Regions from separate parts of the Arthrobacter sp. GmRoot5-12 genome, predicted to be linked through region 1. Evidence: riboswitches for the same ligand, from Rfam matches in the RefSeq annotation. Region 1 holds a riboswitch; each other region holds the start of a gene.
The links. A riboswitch is a leader RNA that binds a small molecule or an ion and turns the genes downstream of it on or off. The one in region 1 is predicted to bind S-adenosylmethionine.
Positions count from the first base shown of each region.

Region 2: another riboswitch for S-adenosylmethionine. It lies ahead of AC6JAM_RS10285 (DUF1737 domain-containing protein); the one in region 1 lies ahead of AC6JAM_RS05990 (cobalamin-independent methionine synthase II family protein).
Region 3: another riboswitch for S-adenosylmethionine. It lies ahead of metX (homoserine O-acetyltransferase MetX); the one in region 1 lies ahead of AC6JAM_RS05990 (cobalamin-independent methionine synthase II family protein).

Region 1 covers NZ_AP046056.1:1,340,064-1,349,509, reverse strand. Annotated here, with positions in the region: gene AC6JAM_RS06030 (hypothetical protein) at 1-233, shown strand, start outside; gene AC6JAM_RS06025 (thioesterase domain-containing protein) at 303-1,343, shown strand; gene AC6JAM_RS06020 (HAD-IIA family hydrolase) at 1,346-2,188, opposite strand; gene AC6JAM_RS06015 (TrmH family RNA methyltransferase) at 2,229-2,903, shown strand; gene fbaA (class II fructose-bisphosphate aldolase) at 3,026-4,045, shown strand; gene AC6JAM_RS06005 (DUF3151 domain-containing protein) at 4,046-4,468, shown strand; gene AC6JAM_RS06000 (hypothetical protein) at 4,664-4,804, shown strand; gene AC6JAM_RS05995 (uracil-DNA glycosylase family protein) at 4,817-5,446, opposite strand; gene AC6JAM_RS05990 (cobalamin-independent methionine synthase II family protein) at 5,648-6,856, opposite strand; SAM riboswitch class I at 6,870-6,973, opposite strand; gene AC6JAM_RS05985 (SipW-dependent-type signal peptide-containing protein) at 7,230-7,925, shown strand; gene AC6JAM_RS05980 (S24/S26 family peptidase) at 7,944-8,558, shown strand; gene AC6JAM_RS05975 (hypothetical protein) at 8,572-9,288, shown strand; gene AC6JAM_RS05970 (choice-of-anchor G family protein) at 9,285-9,446, shown strand, end outside.
Region 2 covers NZ_AP046056.1:2,251,327-2,260,772, forward strand. Annotated here, with positions in the region: gene AC6JAM_RS10260 (energy-coupling factor transporter transmembrane component T family protein) at 1-35, shown strand, start outside; gene AC6JAM_RS10265 (UDP-N-acetylglucosamine 1-carboxyvinyltransferase) at 153-1,676, shown strand; gene AC6JAM_RS10270 (glutamate--cysteine ligase 2) at 1,743-2,969, shown strand; gene AC6JAM_RS10275 (O-succinylhomoserine sulfhydrylase) at 3,105-4,313, opposite strand; gene AC6JAM_RS10280 (rhodanese-like domain-containing protein) at 4,314-4,724, opposite strand; gene AC6JAM_RS10285 (DUF1737 domain-containing protein) at 4,721-4,996, opposite strand; SAM riboswitch class IV at 5,010-5,125, opposite strand; gene opgC (OpgC domain-containing protein) at 5,351-7,816, shown strand; gene AC6JAM_RS10295 (hypothetical protein) at 7,911-8,165, opposite strand; gene AC6JAM_RS10300 (TetR/AcrR family transcriptional regulator C-terminal domain-containing protein) at 8,390-9,094, shown strand; gene AC6JAM_RS10305 (pyridoxamine 5'-phosphate oxidase family protein) at 9,133-9,446, opposite strand, start outside.
Region 3 covers NZ_AP046056.1:387,552-396,997, reverse strand. Annotated here, with positions in the region: gene AC6JAM_RS01855 (bifunctional o-acetylhomoserine/o-acetylserine sulfhydrylase) at 1-1,291, shown strand, start outside; SAM riboswitch class IV at 1,392-1,507, shown strand; gene metX (homoserine O-acetyltransferase MetX) at 1,520-2,635, shown strand; gene AC6JAM_RS01845 (MFS transporter) at 2,802-4,184, shown strand; gene AC6JAM_RS01840 (zinc-binding dehydrogenase) at 4,193-5,338, shown strand; gene AC6JAM_RS01835 (LysR family transcriptional regulator) at 5,374-6,276, opposite strand; gene mmsB (3-hydroxyisobutyrate dehydrogenase) at 6,416-7,336, shown strand; gene AC6JAM_RS01825 (CoA-acylating methylmalonate-semialdehyde dehydrogenase) at 7,371-8,855, shown strand; gene AC6JAM_RS01820 (hypothetical protein) at 8,920-9,446, opposite strand, start outside.

The sequences.
Region 1 (9,446 bases):
CACACCTTCCTGTCATGTGGATCGAGGAGTTGTACGGGCCGCCCCTTACGGAATACTCCAACGAGGAGCTCCTTGCGGCCAGTGACGCGCTCTTCGCGCTGCTCGACAATCCAAACACCCAGGACAGTGCCGACCTGCTGGGCCGCTACAACGACATCGGCCTGGAGATCCATCGCCGCCGGCAGGAACCCACGTCCCCAATCCCCGCCGCGGAGGGCCAGGCCGCCTGCTGACCCCAGCGTCACCGAACGGTTACCCCCGCCCGTTGCGGCGGTACGTTTGGGTGGGTTTACGGTAGGAGTGTGCCGTATGAGGGGGAGGTAAGTCCGCAGGGCGGGCGCGGGGTTTCCCACGCCCGGCTGCTGGCGGAGGCGGCTGCGCTGAAACGCTTTTCGCGGCGCACGTTCCTGGCGGGTGCAGGGGCGTCCGGGCTGCTGGCTGCCGACATGCTGGTGACCCGCGAGGTCCAGTCGCAGCGCCGGACCACCAGGATCCTCAGCGTTGCGGACGACTTCGCGGACGCCTATTACCCGGATGCCAGCTGGTTCCTGTTCCCGGGGTACAAGACCAGCTGGGAAGAGGCACAGTGGATCCTCAACACCCTGCGCGGGGCGCTGAACAAGCGCGCCCGGCTCGCCGCCGTCGGATATTCCAACCTGGGGCTGAACATCACGGAGGTGGTCAACGCGATCACCGACTACATTGCCGAAGAGAAGATCACCAAGCTCTTCTTCTACGGGCACAGCTTCGGCGGGATGCTGGCCACCCAGGTGGCTGCCCGACTCCTTGCCCTGCAGGGAGTCCAGGTGCAGTTCATCCTCCTGGACTCCAGTCCCTACAGTGCGCACGACGTGCTGGACCAAAGCTGGTTCGACGGCGTGGTGTTCCTTTACGAGCGCGGCGTCAGGTTCCCGTCCACGCTGCGCGGTGGGTATGAGCTGGGTGAACGGATCATCCACAAGGACGAACGGAGCTGGCGGCAGGTCCTGGACCAGACCCTGGAGCAGCTGTCCCCGATCGCACCTTCCAGCGTCCTGATCCAGACCGAGTCCGCGTATATCTACCACTTCGAGGGAAGCCAGTTCGCCGGGAAGCTGGGCACGGCCAAGATGGCCTATATCGGGAACCCCAAGGACAGGACGGTCGACTACGAAACCGCGGCGGAAACCTGGGCCGTGGTCTTCAAGGACAACATGGTCTCAAGCAACCTGCAGACCACCGGCGCGGCACCCGCCCACGCCAGCCCCGGCTGGAATCCGCAGGTCTACCGGCCCCTGGTGACGGAACTGCTGGACGGGTTCTTCCCGCTGCCCCGGGGCGGCTCCCGGGTGAGCATCTTCTAGTCCTAGATCTGGTTCTTCAGGTCCGCCACGGAGTTCAGCACCTGGTTGGGGCGGAACGGATACGCGGCAATGTCATCCTTGTGCGTGATGCCGCTGAGGACCAGGACGGTGTGCAGGCCCGCTTCCATGCCGGCGATGATGTCCGTATCCATCCGGTCACCGATCATGGCGGTGGTCTCGGAGTGTGCATCGATCTGGTTCATCGCGGAGCGGAACATCATGGGATTCGGCTTGCCCACAATGTACGGCTCGCGGCCGGTGGCCTTGGTGATCAGGGCCGCGATGGCACCGGTGGCGGGCATGGGGCCGTCCTTGGAGGGGCCGGTGGCATCCGGGTTGGTGGCGATGAACCGGGCACCTGCAAGGATCAGCCGGATGGCCATGGTGATGGCTTCGAAAGAGTACGTGCGCGTCTCGCCAAGCACCACAAAGTCCGGGTTCTGGTCGGTGAGGATGAAGCCGGCCTCATGCAGCGCCGTCGTGAGCCCCGCCTCACCGATCGTGTAGGCGCGGTTGCCGGACTCTGAGCCCCGCACCTGGTCCTTGAGGAACTGCGCCGTGGCCAGCGCCGAAGTCCAGATGTTTTCCTCCGGAATTTCCAGGCCGGAGGAACGCAGGCGGGCGGCAAGGTCGCGCGGGGTGAAGATGGAGTTGTTGGTCAGCACCAGGAAGCGCTTGGACGTATCCACCCACCGCTGGATCAGTTCCGCGGCGCCGGGGATCGGCTGGTTCTCGTGGACCAGGACGCCGTCCATGTCCGTCAGCCAGCACTCGATCTCCTGGCCGCTGCGGTAAACCGCGGGGTTTGCTGCTACCTGGTCTTCTTCTGCCACGTTTACCTCCACCGGTGATGAATGCTCCAGTGCTCCAGTCTAGTGTTGAGGGGTGAACCAAACGCCCGGCCTGCCAGACGAACCCCGCCACGAGCCCGGGGAGGCCGAGCCCGCAAAGGCGGAGGTCGGCGTCGGGCCCTGGGAAGGCGAACTGCCCGAAGGCGACCACTGGGACCCTGACCTCCTTGCCGACGGGGACCGCCGCAACGTCCTGGACAAGTACCGCTACTGGAAGCACGAAGCGATCGTGGCGGAGCTCGATTCCCGGCGGCACAACTTCCACGTGGCCATCGAGAACTGGCAGCACGACCTGAACATCGGCACGGTGGTGCGCACCGCCAACGCCTTCCTCGCCAAAGAGGTGCACATCATCGGCCGGCGGCGATGGAACCGCCGCGGCGCCATGGTCACCGACCGCTACCAGCACGTCCGCCACCACCCCACGGTCGAGGACTTCGTCCAGTGGGCGCAGGGGGAGGGGCTGGCGATCATCGGCATCGATATCTTCCCGGACTCGGTTCCCCTGGAGACTTACGAGCTGCCGCGCGACTGCGTGCTGGTCTTCGGACAGGAGGGCCCGGGCCTGACCCCCGAAGTCCACCAGGCCGCCGCCGCCACCCTGTCCATCGAGCAGTTCGGCTCCACCCGGTCCATCAACGCCGCCTCGGCAGCCGCCATCGCCATGCACGCCTGGATCCGGCGGCACGTGTTCAACCAGCACGTCTGAGTGTTACTGAGCGGTGACCCGAAACACCCTCGTGGTCCGGGAATGGCTAGGATGGTGCCTAGCCGTAAGCGGTCTACTTGAGGGTCTTCCACCCACAGACGAAACTCAGCAGAGGAGCCAGCATGCCCATTGCAACCCCAGAGATCTACTCCGAAATGATCGACCGCGCGAAGGCGGGCGGCTTCGCATACCCGGCCGTGAACGTCACGTCCTCGCAGACGCTCAACGCAGCGCTCCGCGGCTTCGCCGAGGCGGAGTCCGACGGCATCGTCCAGGTTTCCACCGGCGGTGCGGCCTACTGGTCCGGCGCATCCACCAAGGACATGGTTGCCGGTTCCCTGGGCTTCGCAGCCTTCGCCCGCGAGGTAGCCAAGAACTACGGCGTCAACGTCGCCCTGCACACTGACCACTGCCCCAAGGACAAGCTGGACGGTTTCGTCCTGCCCCTGCTGGCTGCTTCGGAGGCTGAGGTCAAGGCCGGCCGGAACCCGCTGTTCAACTCCCACATGTGGGACGGCTCCGCCGAGACCCTCCAGGAAAACCTGCGCATCGCCCGCGAACTGCTCGGCCGCACTGCTGCCGCCAAGATGATCCTCGAAGTGGAGATTGGCACCGTTGGCGGCGAGGAGGACGGCGTGGAAAACGCCATCAACGACAAGCTGTACACCACCGTTGAGGACGCCCTGGCCACCATCGATGCCCTTGGCTCCGGTGAAAACGGCCGCTACATCACGGCCCTGACCTTCGGCAACGTCCACGGCGTCTACAAGCCCGGCGGCGTCAAGCTCCGCCCGGAGATCCTCAAGGACATCCAGGCCCAGGTGGGTGCCAAAATCGGCAAGGACAACCCGTTCGACCTCGTGTTCCACGGCGGCTCCGGCTCCTCCGACCAGGAAATCGCCGACGCCGTCTCCTACGGCGTGATCAAGATGAACATCGACACCGACACCCAGTACGCCTACACGCGTCCGGTGGCTGACCACATGTTCAAGAACTACGACGGCGTCCTGAAGGTGGACGGCGAAGTGGGCAACAAGAAGACCTACGACCCCCGCGTCTGGGGCGCCTCCGCCGAAGCCGGCCTGGCGGCCCGCGTGGTGGAAGCCACCAAGCAGCTCGGTTCGGCCGGAAAGACCTTCTAGATGTCGGACGAGTTCCGCCGGAACCTGATGGGGCCGGAGCCCACTCTCCTGCCTGCCGAAACCGAGGTGAACGCGCAGCTTGAGGCCGGCCAGGAGGCCCTGGACCTGGTGGCGAAGCACCCAACGTCCTCGCTCCTGTGGGCCGTCCTGGCTGAGGAGGCGTGGACGGAAGGCCGCACCATCGACTCCTACGCCTATGCCCGGGTGGGTTACCACCGTGGACTGGATGCGCTGCGCCGCAACGGCTGGCGCGGCGTGGGGCCCATCCCCTGGGAGCATGAGCCGAACCGCGGGTTCCTGCGGGCCCTCTACTCCCTGGGCCGGGCCTCGTCGGCCATCGGCGAGGCTGAAGAGCCGGAGCGGATCGAGAAGTTCCTGAACGATTCCGACCCCACGGCAAAGGCAGCCATCGAGGGCGAATAACTCCCTGGGCCCACGCCCGCACTGTTTCCTGGTGCAGATTGCCAGGGAGGGGTTCGGGCTGCGAACGACGGCGGGCGGTCACCTTTCAATGAGAAGGTGACCGCCCGCCGTCGTATCCGGCCTGGAATGCGCCGTCCCTCGTTTCGGTTAAAAGAATCGAAGGGCCAGGGGCGGAAAGGAGGAGCTGCGCGAAGCGTGGGAAAGCAGGAGAAAGCGCGTCTCAGGTTCTGTGACTACTACTCGTGGATGTCGTACGCCGACTTCACCACCTGGGTTGAAGCCGAAGACGAATCGGCCCCGGGAATTTCGTTTACCGAGTCCGATGCCACAGGCTGAGCGGCGCAGGTCTTAAGGTTTGGCAATACCCGTGCGGGCCATGGCGTCTGCATAGGCAGTGCGCATGTCCTCCAGGTACTCCTCCTGGCGGGCCGGGGAACCGGCGAAGGCGCGGCCGCTCAGCGAGCGGACCTTGTAGGTCTTCAGGCCGCGGCGCCAGAGGAGGGGCACCTCGGTCTTCAACAGCAGGTTGGCCAGGCGGTTGGCTTCGGTGCCATGCGCCACGATCACCGAGGCGCGGGGGACCAGGGCCAGGAACTTCAGCAGGGGCTTCAGGCCTGACTGGATCTGGTCCGGAGTGAACTTGCCGTTGGGTTCGCCCGGGACGTGCCAGGGGTGGACGTTCCACGGCATGACGAACTCCGGGCGCAGGCCAAGCTTCCACTGGATCCCCAGCATGCGGGTAACAGCGTCCTGGTCGCCGGGGGTGATGAACCCGGACGGATCCACCTCGCCGATGTTGGAGAACAGGCTGATAATGCGGCATTCCTCCACGTCGTGCATGGGGTCCACGTAGGGCACCACGGTTCCGGGCTTGGCCTCCTGCAGGGAATCACACAGTTCGTTGACGGCGGCAACGCTGGGTTCGTAGCGGCGGCTCATGAGCTGTTCGTGGAATGTTTCGGGTGCCAGGGCTGTCATGAAGTGCTGGATCTCCTGCGGGGATTGGCGTTGCTGCCGCCACGGACATGGGCGCACGGCGGCACGGCACATCAGTGGCGGTTGATTGGGGTGGACCAACTCCTGGTCGGCCTACTCCAGTTTAGCAAGCCCAGGCAAGCGAAACGCCGGCCGCCCCTTCCGGTGATGGAAGGCACAGCCGGCGCGTCGGTGCGGGAGCGGCTAGAAGAGGCGCTTCGAGGCGCGGCGGGCACCCTCACCCAGTGCCTCCAGCTTGGCGAAGGCGATCTGCGGGTGCACCCTGCCGCCCAGGCCACAGTCGGTGGAGGCAATGACGTTCCCGCGGCCCACGAGGTCCGCAAAGCGGACGATCCGGTCCGCCACCAGGTCCGGGTGCTCCACCACATTGGTGGCATGCGAAACAACGCCCGGGATGATCACCTTGCCCTCGGGGAGCTTTGTGTCCTCCCACACCCGCCATTCGTGTTCGTGGCGGACGTTTGCCGCTTCAAAGGAATAGGCGCCGGCGTTGACCTGAAGCACAGAGCCGATGATGTCGGCGAACGGGATGTCCGTGGTGTGTGGGCCGTGCCAGGATCCCCAGCACACGTGCAGCCGGATCTGCTCCTGCGGCAGCCCGCGCAGCGCCCAGTTGGTCGCTTCGACGCGCAGCTGGATGAACTTCAAGTAATCGTCCAGGGACGGCTCGGGATTGATCTGGTCCCAGCTTTCGGCCAGGGACGGATCATCGAGCTGCACCGTAAGGCCGGCCTCGATGATGGCCTTGTATTCCTCCCGCATGGCATCAGCGCAGGCGTAGACGAGTTCCTCGTCGCTCTTGTAGTACTCGTTGGCTACCCGCGCGCATGAGCCGGGGGAGAGGGAGGCCACGAAGCCATCCGTGAGGCCTGCGGCGGCGAGCCCGGTCTTCAGGTTCCGGATGTCCGAGGCCACCAGGTCCTGGCCCGTGTAGGTTAGCGGTCCGGCGATCTTGGGCTGGGCAACACTCCTGCGGTGGGTGAGGATGCCGGATGCGGGATCGCTGTAGGCCTCGTTGAAGGCCTGCCGGTCGCGCCGGTCCGGGAACGAGGTCAGGACAACGTTTCCGGGGGACGAGCGGCGGACGCCGGACTCGGCCCAGCGGTCCACGGTGGTTGGCTCAAGGCCCCCGAGCCGGGCGAAGGAGTAATTCCACCACGCCCCGTAATCCACCGAGCTGGACATGGTGTGCGCGTACTCGCCGTCGTTGGGGATGTCGATGCCAAGGTCCTTCTGGCGCTGCACCACGTCCACTACGGAGGCTTCGAGGAGTTCCAGGAATTCCGGCGTGATGCCGTCGGCTTCCTTGGCGGCGTTGGCCGCAATGAGTTCAGGGGTGCGGGGCAATGAACCGGCGTGGGTCACGCGGATATGGTCGGTGTTCTGGGACATGCTGGAATCTTCCTTTCCATCGGTCCTGGCAGTAGCACCTTCGGCCGGCAGGAGTCTGCCGGGACGTGGTTGCTGCGGCGTCATTGAGCCAGGTCTCTCGGCCGCTCCGGATGGTCCACTCCCACCTAAAGCGACAGCGTGGCGGCGGGGCAACTCGGTTTCATAATGTGGCGCGGCAGCGTCCGTCGGAGCGCGTCCGCACGATTCCGCCGGAGAAAGCGACAGTTGATAACATTTAATACACCGACTTGACTTTAATTAGTAAGTAATGATGATGTAGAAACATCGGTCTTTTGGGGGAAATACCGATAATCCCCCATACCCGTGTCCCGGTTCCTACCGTTCGGGGTTTAATTCTAATTTGGGGGAAATCATGGTTGAATCAACCAGCGCTAAGCCGCGCTCGCAAAAGGCTAATAAAGTCCGCGCTATTCTTGCCGGCGGCCTTGTCTTGGGGATCGGCGCAGCCTTCACTCTCGCTGCGTGGACGGACAACGAGTGGGTCTTCGGCCAGAGCGGGAACGGCGGCGGCCCGGGTACCAAGGTCTACCACATGCAGCAGAACACGTGGTCCGGTACTTCAAGCGAGGCGGTTTGGGCTGACGAGCCGACTGCTCCCGGTGGAGCCCTGACATTCAGCGTCAATGCTGACGATCTCGTGCCGGGGTCGACGGTCTACGCCCCGATGCAGTTGCGGGCTTCCGACAAGTCCCAATCATTGGTGGCCACGCTGACGGGGGCTGCCCGGCTCGACGGAACTGATTCAGCCACCAACTCTGCAGCGCTGTACGGTGCTCTTCGGTACCAGCTGAAGAAGGAGGTGGACAAGGACCTTTGCAACGCCACCAACTTCTCCTCCAATGGAACTGATCTTGTTCCTGTTGGCTCGACCCTGAACACCCGTTCGGACACTCCGATCAACCTTCCGGCCGGAGCTACGGACGCAGCTGCGGGCACACCTGTGAGTCTTTGCTTCGCAATGACGCTCCCTTCGAATGCAAGCGTTGATCTTCAGGGATTGCGGACCACCCCCTTGTGGACCTTCAGCAGCACCGTAGGCCAGTCGTAGCCGCCACCCGTGCTTCGGATGTCCGCCAGGCGTGAGTCCGGGTTCCGGGCGGCGGCCGTGCCGTCCGGAACCCGGCTCCCGCCGGGTGTGGGAAGCGTGGCCCGGGGGTTCAGGGAGGTATTGCTTTCCGTCGTTGCCCTGCTGGGACTGGCATGCATCCTCTCCCTGGTCCTCGGCCTTTTCTTCAAAGCGTCCTTCGTCGTTTTCCGTACGGGATCGATGGAGCCGCTCTATCCAGTCGGTGCGCTGTCCCTGACCGTGCAGGTCACCGCCAAGGATCTCGTCCCGGGCGACGTCGTGTCGGTCCGCCGGGATGCGGCGACCGCCCTGGTGACCCACCGCGTGGTGGCAGTTGACCCGCCCAGTGTGGAGGGGGCCACAGCGTCGCTAAGGCTTCGCGGCGACGCTAACACTTCGGATGACCCGTTGCCCTACGAGGTGGCCACGGCGCAGAAGGTGCTGATCACCGTTCCCGGCTTAGGAGCTTGGGTCATGGCTTCACGGGGGCCGGAGTTCCTGGGTGCAGCAACGCTCGCTGTGACCGTGCTGGTGACATGGGCCTACTGGCCGAGACACGGTGCAACTGGCCAGGCGGAGGTCGACGACGAACCCCCGGCGAAACCACAACAGTAAGGTCGTAAATGACATGGCGGGAGCCAGCTTCAGGCGCGTCGCAAGAGCCGCGGGGGTTATCGCAGTTTTGCTGGCCACCGCTGCGCCCGGCGCAGCGGTGGCTGACGAACCATTGGTTCCGGTTCCGGAGACAGGAGCGGCAGGCTTCCTGTCCCTTTCTTCGTCGATGTATCCATTGGCCCTTCCTGCGCTTCAAGCAGGGGAGTCCTTCAGTTGGCAGATTGGCATTTCGGTGGACCAGCCCAGCGGTGAGTCGACGCTGCAGGTGACTGCGGACGGTGGGCTTGCCGGCACAGGGACCTACCTGGTTTCCGTGGACGAATGCGACGTCGCCTGGCAGGGAAGCAGCGGCCTGGGCGGGGATTTGCGCTGTCCCATCGGTTCCACGCCGCGCATAGCGCCGGTGACGCTGGCCGAACACCGTCAGGACGTGCTGGTTCCCTTGCGGGATCTGCGCGGCGGCCCCTCACCTTACCTCCGCTTCATCCTTTACCGGCCCGCGGGTTCGCAGGATCCACCGGACACGTCGCTGACCTTGGGCATTGGGGTCACCGCTGCAGGCATTGACGACGCCGTGACCCCGCCGGGGCAGCGGCCGCCAGCACCGCTGGCGAACACAGGGACGGCGGTGCTCCAGGGACTGCTCGCGGGCTGCGGCCTCCTGCTGCTGGGCGCGGCGGCCGTAGCTGCCGGCCGCCGAACCAGGGCCCGGACCGGGAGAACATCATGACATCTCCGCGCAGGAACCTCCTCCACCGCGCGGCCAGGAACCCGCGCACCTCCCTGGCGATAGCAGCGGCGGCTGCGGTATGCCTGGCGGCAACCACTACGGTCACCACGGCGGCGTGGGTGGACAACGAATGGGCCGCCGGCAGCGTAGGCGTCGGC
Region 2 (9,446 bases), 910 kb from region 1:
CCGGGACCTGGAACATGGTGTGGCTGGGCAGTTGATGTTGGCGGTCCGGCGCAGGTGATTCCTATCGCATGCAGTGGGTAGAGGCTTCCCCGATGCCCCGTACCAGTGCCCGATCAAGGCCCGCCTAACTCATTTATGATATATTTGCGGGTATGACGCAGGAGACCGCTGAGCACGTTGCCGCCATGTTGAGGGATGCCCGGAGCGAGAAGGGCTGGACCCAGGGCCAGTTGGCCGCCGAGCTCGGCACCAGCCAGAGCGCCGTTGCCCGGATGGAGCAGGGCAAGCAGAACCTGAGCCTGAAGATGATCCAGAGGCTGGAGAAGATCTTCGACCGCAGCATCGTCAACGTCGGCAAGCCGCAGATGACGCACCTGCGGGTGGAGGGCGGCCGTACCCTCTCCGGTGCCGTGGATGTCAACAGCAGCAAGAACGCCGGCGTCGCCCTGCTGTGCGCCAGCCTGATCAACCGTGGCACCACCGTGCTCCGCCGGCTGGCACGGATCGAGGAAGTCAACCGCATTGTCGAAGTGCTGACCAGCATCGGCGTCGAGTGCACCTGGCTTAACGACACTGACCTGCGTCTTCGCCGTCCCGCCGTCCTGGACCTGGAAGCCATGGACGTTGACGCGGCGCGCAGGACCCGCAGCGTCATCATGCTGCTGGGTCCCCTTCTGGATGAGTCGCGGGAGTACCGGCTGCCCTACGCCGGCGGCTGCGACCTCGGCACCCGCACCGTGGAACCGCACATGCAGGCGTTGCGCCAGTTTGGCCTTGCCGTGGAAGCCACGGCCGGTTTCTACACGGTCCAGGCTCCGCCGGCGGACGCGCAGGACCGCTCCTTCGTCCTCACCGAACGCGGGGACACCGTCACCGAGAACGCCATCATGGCCGCGGCGCACCGGCCGGGAACCACCGTGATCCGCAACGCCAGCCCCAATTACATGGTGCAGGACCTGTGCTTCTACCTGCAGATGCTGGGCGTCACCATCGAGGGCGTGGGCACCACCACCCTGAAGATCACGGGCCGGCCCGACATTGACGCGGAGATCGAGTACTTCCCCTCCGAGGATCCCATCGAGGCGATGAGCCTCATCACGGCCGGCATCGTCACCAATTCCGAGGTCACGGTGCGGCGGGTGCCCATCGAGTTCATGGAAATCGAGTTGGCCACCTTGGGCCAGATGGGGCAGAAGCTGGAAATTTCGGGCGAGTACATGGCCCGCAACGGCCGCACCCGGCTGGTGGACGTGACCACCAAGCCCTCCGAGCTGCATGCCCCGGAGGACAAGATCCATCCGATGCCGTTCCCCGGGCTGAACATCGACAACCTGCCGTTCTTTGCCGTCATTGCCGCGAACGCCGATGGCCAGACCATGATCCACGACTGGGTCTACGAGAACCGGGCCATTTACCTGACAGAGCTGAACAGGCTTGGGGCGCAGGTGCAGCTGCTGGATCCGCACCGGATCTACGTCAACGGGCCCACCAAGTGGCGCGCCGCCGAGGTGGGCTGCCCGCCGGCGCTTCGTCCGGCCGCCTGCCTGCTGCTGGCCATGCTCGCCGCCCGGGGCGTGTCCGAACTGCGGAACATCTACGTGATCGAGCGTGGCTACGAGGACCTGGCGGAACGCCTGAACACCATTGGCGCCAAGGTGGAGTACTTCCAGGACTAGCATTCACGGTTCGTCATGAATCGCCGGGGCCCCTCGAATGCCGGACAAGTATCGCAGAATGTTCGTATGCGTACTTTTGGCGTAGAGGAGGAACTCCTGATCGTTGATCCGGAGTCCGGGGAACCCCTTGCCCTGGCCGACGCCCTCCTGGCCGGCCACCGCGTTGCGGCTGACGATCTTCCCGTGGACCCGGAGGTCCATCACTCCGGAAAACAGGCGGATTACGACGACGAGATGGGCTTGAGTGCCGAGCTGAAGCTTGAGCAGATCGAGACCCAGACCCGTCCGTGCCTCGAATACGGGAGCCTGCTCGAACAGATCCGCGCGGGCCGCGCCCTGGCGGACCAGGCCGCCAGGAAGCATGGCGCCCGGGTGGCGGCCCTCGCCACCTCGCCCTTGGCCTCCACCACCCACACGACGCCCGACCCCCGGTACGCCAAAATGCTGGAGCGCTTCGGCCTCACCGCCCAGGAGCAGCTGACCTGCGGCTTCCATGTGCACACGTTCATCGAATCGCCCGAAGAGGGCGTGGCGGTCCTGGACCGGATCCGCGACAAGCTGGCGGTGCTGACGGCCCTGAGCGCCAATTCACCCTTCTGGAACGGCGTTCCAACCGGGTTTGAAAGCTACCGCACCCAGGCCTGGAACCGGTGGCCCACGGCGGGCCCGGCCGGTATTTACGGGACGTACCCTGCCTACCGGCGCGTGGTGACGCGGCTGCTGGAAAGCGGCGTCATGCTCGATGAGGGCATGCTGTACTTCGACGCCCGGCTGTCCCGCAACCACCCCACCGTCGAGGTTCGCGTGGCGGACGTCTGCCTTCGTGCCGAGGATGCAGCGCTCATTGCCGTGCTGGTCCGGGCGCTGGTGGAATCCGCCAGCAGGGAATGGCAGGCCGACGTGGATCCTGCGCCGGTTCCCACCGTCCTCCTCCGGATGGCCTCGTGGCAGGCCAGCAGCGCCGGGCTGAGCGGTGAACTCCTGGATTTTGGGAATTTCCGGCCCGCACCGGCCGCGGACGTGGTCCGGTCCCTGGTGGATTACCTGGCTCCCGTCCTGTCCGAACAGGGGGAGCTGGCACTGGCACGGCAGGGGGTGGAGGACATCATCGCCCGCGGAACAGGAGCCGCCGAACAGCGCCGCGCCCGGGACAAGGCGCTGGCGGGACCGCCCCCGGAGGACATGGGGTTCGGCGCCGTGGTGCGGCAGGCCGTCAATGTGACCATGCGGGATGCCCTGGATCTAGCTGACGTGGAGGGCACGCCCGAGCTGCTGCGGGTCCGCCAGAGCTGACCTTCGACGCGCATATCCATTCCCGACGCGCAGATTCCTCCTCGCGGCCCATATTTGGTGCGCGCCAGGGAATCTGCGCATCGAGAGTGAGGAAGCGCGTCGCCCGGACCCAGAGGAGCTAGGCTTCCCGCGCGGCTAGATCTGCTTGAGTGCCTGTTCCAGGTCGCGGAGGAGGTCCTCCGGGTCCTCGAGCCCTACCGAGAGCCGCACCACGCCGTCACTGAGCCCAATGGCGGCTCGCCCTTCCGGCCCCATGGCGCGGTGCGTGGTGGTGGCGGGGTGCGTGATCAGGGACTTCGAATCACCAAGGTTGTTGGAGATGTCGATGATGCGCAGCCCGTCCAGCAGTGCGAAGGCCGCTTCCTTGCCGGAGCGCCCGCCGGAGGGAGCCAGCTCAAGCGTGAGGACCGTACCGCCGGCGCTCATCTGCCGTGCCGCCAGGTCGTACTGCGGGTGGGACTTGAGCAGCGGGTACCTCACCCAGCTCACGGCGGGCTGTTCTTCCAGCCACTCTGCGAGCCGGAGCGCCGTGGCGGAGGAATGGTTCACGCGCAGGCTCATGGTCTCCAGGCCCTTGGTCAGGACCCAGGCGTTGAACGCCGAGAGTGCGGGCCCGGTGTGGCGCATGAGCTGTTTTACGGGACCGTCGATGAACTCCTTGGTGCCCAGGATGGCGCCGCCCATGACCCTGCCCTGGCCGTCGATGTGCTTGGTGCCGGAGTAGACGATGACGTCGGCGCCCAGGTCACCGCAGCGCTGCAGCAGGGGAGTGGCGAAGACGTTGTCCGCCACCACCTTGGCGCCGGCGGCATGCGCAAGTTCGCTGACCGCGGCGATGTCCACGATCTCCTGCATCGGGTTGGACGGGGATTCGAAGAAGACGGCGGTGGTGGGCTCGGAGAGGGCCTCGCGCCACTGGTCCAGGTCCGGCCCGTCCACGAAGACGGTCTCCACGCCCCACCGGGGAAGGATCTCGTTCAAAATCACGAAGCACGAACCGAACAGCGACCGGGCGGCCACCACCCGGTCGCCGGCAGCCAGCAGGGCACCAAGCGCGGTGAATACCGCGGACATTCCCGACGCCGTCGCGAAGCAGGCTTCGGTGCCTTCCAGCAGCCGGAGCCGCTCCTGGAAGGTGGCCACGGACGGGTTGCCGTAGCGGGAGTAGACAAAGCGTTCGTCCTCGCCGGTGAAGGCGCGTTCAGCTGCTGCCGCGGATTCGTAGACGAAGCCGGAGTTCAGGAAGATGGCCTCGGACGTTTCCTGGAAGTTGGTGCGGTCCAGCCCGCCACGGACAGCCTGGGTGTCGGGGTTCCAGCCGGGGGCGTCTTGGTTGAAGGTCACTTAGTTCTTTCCGAGGTTGGTGGGAAGGCCGCGGTTTTTCCAGCCGTTGACGGTGCGTTCGCCATAGCGGTCCGGCTCGCCTTCAAAGCCCTCCAGCACGTTGTAGGAGGTGAAGCCGGCCCGGGTGGCCGCGATGGCTGCCGCGATGGACCGCTGGCCGGAGCGGCACAGGAACACCAGTTCGGTTGAACGGTCCTCGGGCGCCTGCTGGCTGAGGTCGTTGATGAAGTCGGGGTTGGGGATGCCGCCGGGGAAGGTCCACTGGATGAAGAGGGGGTCGTTGTCCGTGGCCTTGGTGTCCGGAATGCCGATGTGGGCCCATTCGCCCTCGGTGCGGACGTCCACCAGGATGGCGCCCTGTTCCAGCTTCTCCCATGCTTCCTGGGGCGTGAGGTCTCCCGCGTAGCTCATGCGTGGCCCTCGCCGTCGAACTCGCCTTCAAATTCGGCGTCCAGTTCATCCACTGCGGTGGCAACCGCGGCATCGGCCGAGGCGATTGCCGCCGGAAGGACCACTGCCTGCGCCACGATCACGCTGGTGCCGTTGAAGGTGGCTGCCGGGCTGCCGTGCAGCACATAGCCGTCGGCCAGGGCCGTGGAGATCCGCTCGCAGAATGAACGGTCATCCGGGCCGGTGATCAGGCGGTAGGACAATTTTTCGTCAGGGGCAGGTGCGTCAGACACGACGGATCTCCTTCTTTCACGCTTGCAGCTCGAATCGGTCGATATGCCGAGTATTCACCTGAGGCACCCCGCCGCGAAAGGGAGGGTTGCCGACCGGCCAGTCAGGGCTTCACACCGGTACTCATTACTCCCCAAAAACGTAACATCTGCCGCGCCAAGCCGCACCGCCGCCGTCGTCATGTTCCGTAATTGAGCAGCGCTGAAGGGAGGCGCGGGGTTGAAGGAAAGCGCGACGGCGGACATCGCCGCAGGTGGGCGGCCCGCCACGTGCCGCCCGGGGCCGCGGGGCCGATAAAGTTCTTACCGGGGCGCCGCCCCGTCGTCACAGCAATGAGCACCGGGGGTCCTGTCAGCATGCGGGCAAACACATCGCGCCACCAGGCCGCCATCCGCGGGACCCGCCGGCCGTCCATCGGTGCGTTCCTGGCCGCGGCCATCGTCAGCCTCCTTGCCCTGCTGGCGGCTGCGCCGGCGCATGCGGCGGACGCTACGCCGGAGAAGGGAAAGCCCTGGCTGGGCGCGGTGCTCGAGTGGGGCGAGGACACCGCCGCAGGCTTCAGCGGCCGGCTTGGTGCCAGTCCGGCCGTCTTCGGCCACGACATCACCATCCCCTACCGCGATTCGGAACGGAACGACCTTGACGGCTTCCTTCAGCAGGCCGCGTCCCTAGGCGCCCACGCCCTGCTCACGGTAAAGCCGTCAGTGCCCCTGGACCAGCTCGGCACTGCGGAAGCGGCAGCATTCGCAGCGCAGGTGCGCGACCTTACGTCCGGGCTCAAGGGGCAGCTGCTGATCCGGTTCGCCCCGGACATGAATGCAAGCTGGGTGGCCTGGGGCCAGCAGCCCGCCGCGTACCGGCAGGCCTTCAGGGCTGTGGCGGCAGCGTTCAAGACGTACGACGGCGGCCGGCCCACCTTGGTGTGGGCGCCTTACCTGGGCAAGGACTACCCCTTTGACCGCAACCGGGATGCCCCGCAGCCCGGAAGCGAAGGCTTTTCCCTCCTGGACACGAACGGCGACGGGGCCTGGAACTCAAGCGACAGCGCCTACGCCCCGTACTACCCGGGTGACGACGCAGTGGACTGGGTGGGGCTGGCCGCCTATCACGACGACACGGCCGGCGGCCCCGCCGTCAACTCCCAGCCGAGGGCCGGCGAGCTCCAGGACATGCTGACGGCCTCCGGCGGCGAAAACTTCTACGGCACCTATTCCGAGGGGCGCAACAAGCCGTTCCTCCTCCAGACCTCTGCTTTCTACAGCCCCGCGTCCGGCGGCGCGCAGGAGGCGGACATCAAGGTGGGCTGGTGGGACCAGGTGGTGGGAACTGCCACTTCCCCAGCTTTTGCCGGGACGGCCGCCGTTGTCTGGGACGAGCGCACCAGCACCAGGGATACCGGCGTGGCGAGCATCAGCTGGCTGCTCACGGGACAGGCGGGCATCGCCAAAGCGGCCCTGGACAGGCTGAAGGCAACGCCAATGGTCACCGGGCCGGTCACCGAAGTGGCATCCGGGAGCACCTACGTCCGGGCCAACACGCTCTCCGGGGCTGCCGCCTGGACTGTTGCCGCCGCCATGGCCATCCTCCTGGTGGCCCTGTGGCGGATACCCCGCCGGATCAACGCAGCCACGGCCTGGGGCTACCAGGATCCCTCCGCCAGGGACTCGCGCATCGATCTGCTGCGCGGGATGGCCATCGTCTTTGTGGTGGTGAACCACCTGGGCATGGCATCGCTGTTCCAGCTGCTCACCCAGGAGGCCGTGGGCTTCGTGTCGGGTGCGGAACTGTTCGTCCTGTTCTCCGGACTGGTGGTGGGCATGGTGTACGGGCCCAAGGCCAGGGAGGACTTCGGGCAGGTGGTCGACCTCACGACCCGCCGCGCCGGCAAGCTCTACCTGACGGCGCTGGCCGTGCTGATCGGCGTCTTCCTTCTGTCCCTGCTCCCGTTCTTCCACACCGAGGCCCTGACCACGTTCGTGGACCAGGGGACCGGTGGCGCCGGGCACAACGGGGCCGGCCGGACCTACGACCTCTATGCGGGCATGTCATCGCTGTTCCAGTTCCCCGTCCCGCCCCAGGTGCTTCCGGCCATCGTGCTGCTGCAGTTCGGTCCCTGGCAGTTCAATGTCATGGGGCTCTATGTGGTGCTGTTGCTGGTCAGCCCGCTGATCCTCGCGGCGCTGAACCGCGGAAAGGCCATCTGGGTCGTGGCGGTATCGGTTGCCGTGTATGCGGCAGGTGCCATGACCAGGTTCCGGATCCTGCCCTCGCAGTTCGAGGACTCCTTCCCGCTGCTGGTGTGGCAGGTGCTTTTCGTGCTTGGGCTGGTTGCGGGCTACCATCGGCGCAGCATCACAGCGTGGCTGTCGCGCCACACGTGGGTGGTGGTTGCCTGCACCACGGCAGCGTTCGCTTTGGCCTTCCTGTCCTGGGGCAACCCCTACCTGGCCAACGCCTATGACGTCCGACTGGCGCTTCTGCCGGATGCGTCCTACCGGGCAATGTATGACGCCTTCTTCGGCCGGACATACCTGGCCCCGGGCCGGCTGCTCAACGTCCTGGTCCTGGTGGTGGCTGCGTACGCATTCCTCAGCGCTTACTGGAAACCGGTGGACCGGGCCCTGGGCTGGTTCCTGGTCCCGCTGGGCCGGGCCACGTTGTACGTCTTCATCATGCACGTGGTGCTGATCGCCGTCGTGGCCAACATCCCGGCCCTGCAGCAGCAAAGCATCCTCCTCAACACCGTGGCCTACGCCGTGGTCCTGGGGCTGCTCTGGGTGATGGTCCGCACCAGGTTCCTCTTCCGGATCATCCCTACCTAGCCCGGGGCATGAAAAATGCTGCGGCACGGGCGTGCCACAGCATTTGATCATGTACCACCCGGCTGCCCGGTGGCCTCTTACGAATCCGGGGGTCTCAGACCAGGCCCGGGTAGCTGGTCATGATGTAGTCCGCAGCGGCAGGACCCTTCATGCGCAGCCCGTTGCGGCGCGGCGGGATCCGGTGCTTCATGGCTGCCCAGAAGGTGGACTCGGTGCCGGCCGGCTGCTGGTTGAGGAAGCACCAGCTGGTGTACAGGCCGTAGAGGCGGTCGCGGTCCATGCTGGAACCAGCGGCGTGGTCGGGGTAGGTGGCTTCGTGGAGAAAAGTATCGAACTGCGAATGTGCCATGATGGCTTCCCTTCGCTAAGTGCTCGGCGCCGCCGTTCGGCTACAGCAGCAAGATTTGATGCCCTGCACATGGCCATCGAATCTATAGGTTGGGTCCCGTGAAAAGCATCTGGGGCCTCAGCGTCGTCAGCGCCTGTCTACGATGTAGACTTTACTCGTAGACTACAAGTAAGGCAACCGTCTCGATTAATCCGGGCCGCCACTTCCACCGCTAGGACAACACCATGAATCCCCCGCACGCTTCCGGCCGCACCCCCGCCAAGGCCAGGCTGAGCAGGGAGGTCGTGCTGGCCAAGGCCCTGGAACTGGTTGATGCCGAAGGACTGGATGCACTGACCATGCGCCGCCTGGGGCAGGAGCTTGGCCGGGACCCGATGAGCCTGTACCGCTACGCCGAGAACCGCGCGGCGCTGCTGGACGGGGTTTCTGAGCTGGTGCTCAACCAGCTTCCGATTCATCCGGAGGACCCGGATTGGAAAGCGCAGCTGCGGAGCATCGCCCACAACCTGCGGATGCTGGCGCTCAAGCATCCCAACGTTGTCCCCCTGCTGGTGACGCGGCCCCTCTCCACGCCGCTGGGCATGCGTCCGCTGGGCACACTGCGGCCATTGGAGCAGATCCTGACCCTGCTGGTGGCAGCAGGATTCGAGCCGGCTGATGCGCTGCACGTCTACCGCGCCTACTACGGCTTCCTCTACGGGCACCTCCTGAACGAACTGCAGGAGTACGTGGTGGACCCGGAAGAGAACGAGGTGCTGCTGCGGTTGGGGCTCCACCGGCTGCCCGCGAAGGAATTCCCCCGGCTGCGTGCGCTGGCGCCGGCGTTGGCTGACTACGACGGCGCCAAGGAGCTTGACCAAGGGCTCACCATCCTGCTGTCCGGGCTGGAAGCCCAGCTTTCACGGCAGGCGGCAGGCTCCAGCGCCTGACGGAGCAGCCGTGTAAAGGCGTGGTCGTTGAGCGGCCGCTATTCGAATGACGCCCGGCGCCGGTCCTGGAGGCGGGTGTTCCAGACGTCCGGGCGGTTCACCTGGAACCTGCGTCCGGTCAGCGCCTTGGCGTTCAGCCTGACATAGTTTGCCTTTTCGCCGGGCTGCCACGGCTCCAGGCCAAGGCTGTCCACCGCATCTTTGACGGCCTGGTCTTCGATGATCCCGGTATTGCCCCGCGCCACCACGCTCCAGGCCAGTTCGGTGGTGGGGTCGTAGCCGTCGATCTCCAGCGCGGCAGGGCGTTCCATTTTCGCGTCCCACAGTTTTGAGCCGGGTGCCGTGCGGAAGA
Region 3 (9,446 bases), 950 kb from region 1:
GATCCATGCAGGCCAGGAGCCCGACAGTGCCACCGGAGCCCGCGCGCTCCCCATTTACCAGACCACGTCCTTCGTGTTCCCCAGCGCCGAAAGCGCAGCCAACCGCTTTGCCCTCGCCGAACTTGCGCCCATCTACACCCGGATTGGCAACCCCACCCAGGATGCCGTCGAACAGCGGATCGCCAGCCTTGAGGGAGGCCTGGCCGCTTTGCTGCTGAGCTCGGGCCAGGCCGCCGAGACGTTCGCGGTGCTGAACATTGCGGAGGCGGGGGACCATATTGTGGCGAGCCCCAGCCTTTATGGCGGAACGTACAACCTGTTCGCCCACACCCTGAAGAAGTTCGGCATCTCGGTCACCTTCGTCCAGGATCCCGACAACCTGGACCAGTGGCGCGACGCCGTCCAGCCGAACACCAAGCTCTTTTTCGGTGAAGTGGTGTCCAATCCCCGCCAGGACGTCCTGGACATCGACGGCATCTCCGAGGTGGCCCACCAGGCAGGCGTGCCACTGATCGTGGACAACACCCTGTCCACGCCCTACCTGATCCGCCCACTGGAGTGGGGTGCGGACATCGTGATCCACTCCGCCACCAAATACCTGGGCGGCCACGGCTCCGCAATTGCCGGCGTGATCGTGGACTCCGGCAAATTCGACTTCGGCAAGGACCCTGAACGGTTCCCCGGCTTCAACACCCCGGACCCCACCTACAACGGCCTGGTCTACGCCCGCGACCTAGGCGCCGACGGTGCGCTGGGTGCCAACCTCTCCTACATCCTCAAGGCCCGCGTCCAGCTGCTGCGCGACCTTGGCTCGGCGGTTTCCCCCTTCAACGCCTTCCTGATCTCCCAGGGCCTGGAGACGCTGAGCCTGCGGGTGGAACGCCACGTTGCCAACGCCACGGAAGTGGCGCGCTGGCTGGAAGGACGGGACGACGTCGAATCCGTCGCCTACGCCGGGTTGCCCTCCAGCCCCTGGTACGAGCGTGGCCGCAAGTACGGGCCCAAGGGAACGGGCGCCGTCGTGGCCTTCAACCTTGCCGGCGGAGCGGAGGCGGGCAAGCGCTTCGTCGACGCCCTGGAGCTGCACTCCCACGTGGCCAACATCGGCGACGTCCGCTCCCTGGTCATCCACCCGGCGTCGACCACCCACAGCCAGCTCTCGCCGGAGCAGCAAGCGGTGGCCGGGGTGAATCCGGGACTGGTCCGGCTCTCTGTTGGCCTGGAGCACATCGATGACATCCTGGCCGACCTGGAAGCGGGTTTCCGCGCTGCCAAAGGCGCCCAGAGCTAAAAGCGCGCCAGGGCTGACGCCGGGAGGGCCGGCAAGCGGGGAAGTCACAACCAGTCACACTCTTGGCCTGGAGCGGGGGGTGTTTCGTACACTCGAACCAGGTCATGAGTGCCAGTGACAGCCCCGGCTTGCTGGCCGGCAACCCTCCATCCGCGGTGGGGTGCCCCGGGTGAGGACCTGGCCTGCCGGTCAGACGACGGCAGGCAAGCGCGTAGAAGAGGTCTTGCCATGACGGTTACCGTCGCCCGAACCACCATCCCCGAACACGGAATTGTCCGCTACGCCTCCATCGGAGGGCTGGAACTTGAAGCCGGGGGATACCTCCCGGACGTCACGCTGGCCTACGAAACCTGGGGCACGCTCAACGCCGACGCCAGCAACGCCATCCTGATCGAGCACGCCCTGACCGGCAGCACCCACGTGACCCGCGGTGACACGGACGAAGAAGGCTGGTGGGAACAATTGGCCGGTCCCGGCGCTCCCGTGGACACGGACAAGTTCTTCGTGGTGTCCGTCAACATCGTGGGCGGCTGCTACGGGTCCACGGGCCCGTCGTCGGCCGCCCCGGACGGAGCCCCCTGGGGCTCCCGCTTCCCCCTGGTCACCCTGCGGGACAGCACGGTGGCAGAGGCCCGGCTGGCTGACCAGCTGGGCATCAGCAGCTGGTTCGCTGTCCTGGGCGGATCCATGGGCGGCGCCCGCGCCCTTGAATGGGCAGTGACCTACCCGGAGCGGGTGCAGCGCTGCGCCGTCATCTCCGTGGGCGCCGCGAGCACGGCGGAACAGATCGCCTTCGCGCAGGCCCAGACCCTGGCCATCCGGCAGGACCCGCACTTCAACGGCGGCGACTACTACGGCGGCCCCTGCCCGGAAGCCGGGCTGGCACTTGCCCGGCGCATCGCCCACATCACCTACCGGTCCGCGGCTGAACTGGAAGGCCGCTTCGGCCGGGAACCCCAGGCGCCGGAGTCGCCCCTGAAGGGTGAGGCTCTGGCCGCCCGCGGCCGCTACCAGGTGGAAAGCTACCTGGACCACCAGGGCAGCAAGCTCGTGAAGCGCTTCGACGCCAACAGCTATATCGCCCTCACCGAGGCGCTGATGAGCCATGACATCTGCCGGGGCCGCGGAACCCTGGCCGAAACCCTGGCCAGGTCCACCGCCAGGTTCTTCGTGGCCGCCGTGGATTCGGACCGGCTGTATTTCCCGTCGCAGTCCCGTGAGCTGGCCCAGGCCCTGCCGGGGGACGTGGACGTGCACGTCATCCAGGCGCCGATCGGGCACGACGGGTTCCTGACAGAGATCGGGCAGCTGGGCAGCCAGCTCCGGAGCAGCTTCCTGGCCTAGCGCCGCGCATGTGCATTCCTGCAGATGCCTTCTGCACTAATCGGCGTTGAGGTTGCACCGCAGGCAGACCATACTCAATCGAATCCGGTGCGTTCGTGGTGTGCATCACACCCGGCCGCCATTGATTGGTCCCCGTGGTGTCGACGACGACGCCGAAGGAGTTCGCATGAGTACGGAAAGCTCCGCCGCAAGGCGCACAGAGGAAACCGACGTCAAGGCTTCAGGCCTTAAGAAGGTGGTTACGGCCTCCATGGCCGGAACCGTTGTTGAGTGGTACGAGTTCTTCCTCTACGCCTCGGCTGCCACCCTGGTGTTCGGAAAGGCCTTCTTCCCCAACGCCGGCACAGAACTGGATGGCATCATCGCCGCCTTCCTCACTTATGCCGTCGGTTTCGTGGCCCGCCCCATCGGCGGCATCGTCTTTGGCCACTTCGGCGACAAGTTCGGACGCAAGAAGCTGCTGCAGCTGAGCATCATCCTGGTAGGCGTCTCCACCTTCCTCATGGGCTGCCTGCCCACGTTCCAGCAGATCGGCTACTGGGCTCCCGCACTGCTGGTGGTCCTCCGGTTCGCCCAGGGCTTTGCCGTTGGCGGCGAGTGGGGCGGCGCCGTCCTCCTCGTGGCCGAACACAGCCCCAGCAAATCCCGCGGTTTCTGGGCCAGCTGGCCACAGTCGGCAGTGCCGCTGGGAAACCTGCTTGCCACCGCCGTCTTGTTCACCCTGTCCTCCACGTTGACCCAGGACGCCTTCCTGGGGTGGGGCTGGCGCGTAGCGTTCTGGCTGTCCGCGGTGATCGTCCTGATCGGTTACTACATCCGCACCAAGGTCAATGACGCACCGATCTTCCTCGAAGCCCGCAAAGAGGTCGAAGCCGGCCACAAGGGCTACGGCGTCGCTGAGGTATTCCGGCGCTACCCCCGCGGCGTCTTCACCGCCATGGGCCTGCGCCTGGCGGAAAACATCCTGTACTACCTCGTGGTCACGTTCTCCATCACCTACCTGAAAACCGTGGTCCAGGCCGACACCACCCGCATCCTCCTCCTGCTGCTCCTTGCCCACGCCCTGCACTTCGCCGTCGTGCCCATGGTGGGCAAGCTGTCGGACCGGTTTGGCCGCAGGCCCGTCTACATGGCCGGCGCCATCATGGGGGCCACCTGGGGCTTCTTCGCCTTCCCCATGATGGACACCAAGAACGATGCCATCATCCTGGCCGCCATCATGATCGGCCTGGTGTTCCACGCCTTCATGTACGCCGGGCAGCCTGCCATCATGGCGGAAATGTTCCCCACCCGGATGCGCTACTCCGGGGTTTCCCTGGGCTACCAGGTGACGTCGATCGTTGCAGGATCCCTGGCCCCGATCATCGCCGCCTCGCTCCTGGGCGCCTACAAGTCCTCCGTCCCCGTGGCGGTCTACCTGCTGATCGCCTGCGCCATTACCGCCGTCGCGGTCTACTTCCTGAAGGAAACCCGCGGCATCTCGCTGCACGACGTGGACGCCGCCGACGCCCAGGGCACCGCCGACCTCCTTGCCGCCCGCAAGAAGTAGCAGGATCCGTGAAAGCCGCCGTCCTGTACTCCACCGTTCCCGCCGCCCCCACCACGGGGGCCGGCAACGGGAAGCAGACCTACTCCGAGGCCGCTCCGCTGCTGGTGCAGGAACTGGAGCAGCCGGAGCCCCGCGCCGGTGAGCTTGGTGTTGCCATCACCTACTCCAGCCTCTGCCACTCGGACCTCTCGGTGGTGGACGGTTCCCGCGTCCGGCCGCTGCCCATGGCCTTGGGCCACGAGGCGGTGGGTCGGGTGGTGTCCGTGGGGGCCGGCGTGTCCGACGTGTCCGTGGGCGACCATGTGGTGCTGGTCTTCGTGCCGAGCTGTGGCGGGTGCCGTGCATGCCTGGCCGGCCGGCCGGCCCTCTGCCACCGTGCCGCAGAGGTCAATGGCTCCGGCGACCTGCTGCACGGGCCGGCACTGCTGCGGACTCCGGCAGGGGAACGGATCAACCACCACCTTGGCGTCTCGGCCTTCGCCGATTACGCAGTGGTGGCAAGGGAATCGGTGGTGGTGATCGACGACGACGTCCCGGACACGGTTGCCTCGATGTTTGGTTGCGCCGTGCTCACCGGAATGGGTGCAGTGTTGAATACCGCGGCTGTAAGTCCGGGGCAGTCCGTAGCGGTGTTCGGCCTCGGAGCCGTGGGCCTGTCAGCCGTCATGGCAGCGCGCCTCGCCGGAGCCGCCGACGTCATTGCCATCGATCCAAACCAAGGCAAGCACCAGCTGGCCCGCGACGCCGGCGCCACATCGGTGGGAACGCCGGAGGACGCGGCACGGCTGATCGCGGAAGCGTCCGGGGACGGTGTGGACGTTGCCATTGAAGCAGTGGGATCAGCAGGCGTTATCGCCTCCTGCCTGGAGCAGGTGACGCGGGGAGGCGCCGTGGTGTCGGTGGGCCTGCCCCATCCGTCCGCCCAGTTGACGGTGCCGGCCCTGCAGTTGGCCGGGGCGGGAAAACGGCTGCTGGGCTCCTACATGGGGGATGCCGTGCCGGCGCGCGACATTCCGCAGTACCTGGCGTTCTGGCGCGAAGGCAGGCTGCCGGTTGAGCTGCTGCACACTGACACCCGGCCGCTCAGCGAGATCAATGAGGGCCTGGACGCGCTGGCATCCGGGCAGGTGGTAAGGCGGCTGTTCCAGGCCTGACTTGTGCGGGGGGCCTGGGTCCGCAAGAACAGCGCTTACCCCGCCAGCACCCCGGAGCGCTCCTTCATTTCCGCCTTGAGTGCCGCAATCACCGCCTGGACCGGTGCGGACCGGAGCGACTCCGGGCGGGCAACGGCCCAGATGGGGAGCTGGCGCTCAAAGTCGGCTGCCAGGACGGGCACGAAGTCCCCGCAGCCCGCCACCATGAAGTTGGGCAGCAGCCCAATGCCCGCACCCTGCCGCACCGCCTCCACCTGGGCGAACACGCTGGTGGCCTGGAAGCTCGTCCTGGGCAGCGGAAGCTGCGAAGACCAGCGCGGCCCCAGCTCCGCCACCTGGAGTGCGGATTCGACGTAGGACACAAACCCGTGCTGCCCCACGTCGTCGAGCGTTTCCGGCAGACCATGCCGGGCGGCATACGCTGAGCTGGCGTAGAGGCGCAGGTAGTAGTTGCTCAGGAAGATTGTCTGCGCGGTGGTGACGTCCGCCCGGCCCACCACGATCTCCAGGTCCACGCCCGACCGGTTCTGGCTGACTTTCCGGGTGGCGCTGAGCATTTCGATGTTCAGCTGCGGGTTTTGCTGCTGGAGCCGCACCAGCGACGGGGTGACGAACACTGCTCCCACGCCGTCCGTCGTGGCGACGCGGACCAGGCCGGCGAGGGTGCTTTGGTCCTGGCTGATCAGGCCGGACAGCGAGCCAAGGGTACCTTCGATCGCCTCTGCCGCTTCCACGGCCGCGGCACCGAGCTGCGTCAGCTCCCAACCCTGCGGGCTGCGTTCCAAAGTCCGGCCGCCCAGTTGCCTGTCCAGGGCGAGGATGCGGCGGGAGATGGTGGTGTGGGTTGTTCCCAGCGTCTCGGCTACCGCGTTGAACCGGCCCAGGCGGGCAACGGTGAGCAGGATGAGCAGGTCGTCGGGGCTTGGCAACCGTCTCAGGTCCACTGCGGTCCTTCCTTCGATGTGCAGCAATGCACATGGCCTCTGTGATTTTTCCCCTTGATTGCACTCTAACAGGGTGTGATCGTTGACAGACATGCCGGCAGTACGGCTGGAATGGAAGCAAAGGAGCTTACTCGTGGCAGTTATCGGTTGGATTGGCCTGGGCAACATGGGCGGCCACATGTCCGTAAACCTGGCGAAAGCCGGGCATGATGTGCGCGGTTTCGACCTCAACCCGGCAGCCCTGGCAGCCGCTGAAGCAGGCGGCGTCAAGCGGACCGCCAGCATCGCCGAGGCGGTGGATGGTGCGGACGCCGTGTTCACCATGCTGCCCAAGGGCGAACATGCCCGTGCGGTGTATCTCGGCGGGGACGGCGTGCTGGCGCACGCGGACACCCGGACGCTGCTGATTGACTCCTCGACTATCGACGTCGCCTCCGCCCAGGAACTGCACGACGCCGCTGCTGCCGCTGGCTTCCGCTTCGTGGACGCGCCAGTGTCGGGTGGAATGAGCGGGGCGGAAGCGGGAACGCTTACTTTCATGGTTGGCGGCGAAGAGGGGGCCGTGGCGGACGCCACGGGCTACATCGGCCCCATGGCCGCCAACATCATCCCCACGGGCGGCCCCACCACGGGGCAGGCGGCCAAGATCTGCAACAACCTGATGCTTTTCATCAACCTGGCCTCCACCGCGGAGGGCGCTGTGCTCGCCGACCGGCTGGGCCTGGACAAGCAGGTCTTCTGGAACATTGCCTCTGTCTCCTCGGGCGACTCGTGGGCACTGCGGACCTGGTACCCGGTGCCCGGCGTGGTTCCTACCGCAGCCTCGAACAACGGCTTCGCGCCCACCTTCACCACAGAGCTGGCGAACAAGGACATTGGGCTGGCCATCAGCGCAGCCGAGGATACCGGCACGCCCCTGGAGATCGGCAGGCACGTCCAGCAGCTGTTCCAGCGGCTTATTGACGCCGGTGACGCCTGCAAGGACTGCTCCATGATCATCAAGCTCGTGGACGGCTCACTCGAACCCGCCAACCCGGCGCCGTCCGCCAACTAGCCCGCACCACGCAACGCAGGAAAAGAGACTCCCCGTGGAAACCATCCCGCACTACATCAACGGCACCCGCGTCAGCGACGCAGACCGCTTCGGCCCAGTGTTCAATCCCGCGACCGGTGAACAGGAGAAACAGGTGGCGCTTGCCTCGGCGGCACGGACAGAGGAAGCCATCGCGGCTGCCCGTTCCGCGCTGCCGGCCTGGCGGGCCACCAGCCTGGCCCGGCGGACCGGCATCTTCTTCCGGGTCCGCGAAATCCTGACCCAGCGGAAGCCCGAGCTCGCCGCCATCCTCACCAGCGAGCACGGGAAGGTCCTCTCCGACGCAGAGGGCGAAATCGCCCGCGGCCTGGAGAACATCGATTTCGCCACCGGCCTGTCCCACATGCTCAAGGGCGAGCGGTCCGAGCAGGTCTCCACCGGGGTGGACGTGCACTCCGTCCGCCAGCCGGTGGGCGTCGTAGCCTGCATTACGCCGTTCAACTTTCCGGCCATGGTGCCGCTGTGGATGATCGGCAGTGCCCTGGCCTGCGGCAACACCGTGCTGCTGAAGCCCAGCGAGAAGGACCCATCGGCCGCCGTCTTCATCGCGGAGGCCTTCGCCGAAGCGGGCCTGCCGGCCGGGGTGCTGAACGTGGTCCACGGTGACAAGGAAGCCGTGGATGTCCTGCTGGAGCACCCGGACGTCAAAGCCGTGAGTTTTGTCGGCTCCACTCCCGTTGCCCAGTCGATCTACAAGCGGGCGGCAGAACACGGCAAGCGGGTGCAGGCGCTGGGCGGTGCAAAGAACCACATGGTGGTGCTTCCCGACGCCGACCTGGACATGGCTGCCGACGCTGCGGTTTCGGCCGCCTACGGGTCAGCCGGCGAACGCTGCATGGCCGTCAGCGTCCTGGTGGCCGTGGGCAACATCGCGGACGACCTGGTGAAGGCAATCTCCAGCCGCATGGCGGGTTTGAAGATCGGCCCGGGAACGGACCCCGCGTCCCAGATGGGCCCCTTGATCACCGCGGAGCACCGGGACCGCGTGGCCTCCTATGTGGCGGGGGCCGAAAATGAAGGCGCATCCGTGGTTGTGGACGGGCGCTCGCAGCAGTTCGATTCAAACGGATTCTTCATCGGCGTCAGCCTGGTGGACCACGTCAAGCCGGGCATGAAGGTGTACGACGACGAGATCTTCGGCCCGGTCCTGTCCGTGGTCCGCGTCGATACCTACGGCGACGCCGTGAAGCTGGTCAACGACAACGAGTTCGGCAACGGCACGGCCATCTTCACCCGTGACGGCGGGGCGGCCCGGCAGTTCGAGTTCGACGTCGAGGCAGGCATGGTGGGCGTCAACGTGCCCATTCCGGTTCCGGTAGGCACGTTCTCGTTCGGCGGCTGGAAGAACTCGCTGTTCGGCGACACCCACATGTACGGCCCGGACAGCATCCGGTTCTACACCCGGGGCAAGGTGGTGACCACGCGCTGGCCGGATCCCTCCACCTCGGTGATTGACCTGGGCTTCCCGCAGGTCCACTGAGCTTGACAGGAGCACTGAACGCATAAAGGAGCGCCACCGGGCAGGCCCGGTGGCGCTCCTTTTACTAGCCGTTCATGATGTCGCTGCGCCGCTTCATGTAGTCCTCCATGGACAGCTCACCGTTGGTGTACTGCTGGTCCAGTTCCGCGAGCTTGCGGGCGCGGTACCCTTGCGGTGCTGCCGGCGGCGGGGGAGTGGCCGGCGCTGGGGACTGTCCCGGCGTCGGCTCTCCGGGACGCGGCTGCTGAGACCCCTGCTGATCAAAGCCGGGCTGGCCAAAGCCTGGCTGACCAAACCCCTGTCCCTGCGGGGGACCGTAGCCGGGGTCCGGCAGAGGCTGCTGGCCGTACTGGTGGGGCAACGGCTGCGGGTCGCCCAGGGGCTGCGGCCGCTGGATACTGCGGAAGCCGCCGGAGAAGTAGTCCTGCTGGGTATAGCCGTCGCGGGGCTGGTTGCTCTGCGGCCCGGCCGAGCCTGGATACTGGCCCGGTCCCGGGTACTGGCCGGGGCCGGGATACCCGTCTTGTCCGTGTTGCCCCGGGAACTGTTCAGGGAAGCGCCCGGGCAACGACTGGTCCCGGTCCCGCCGTG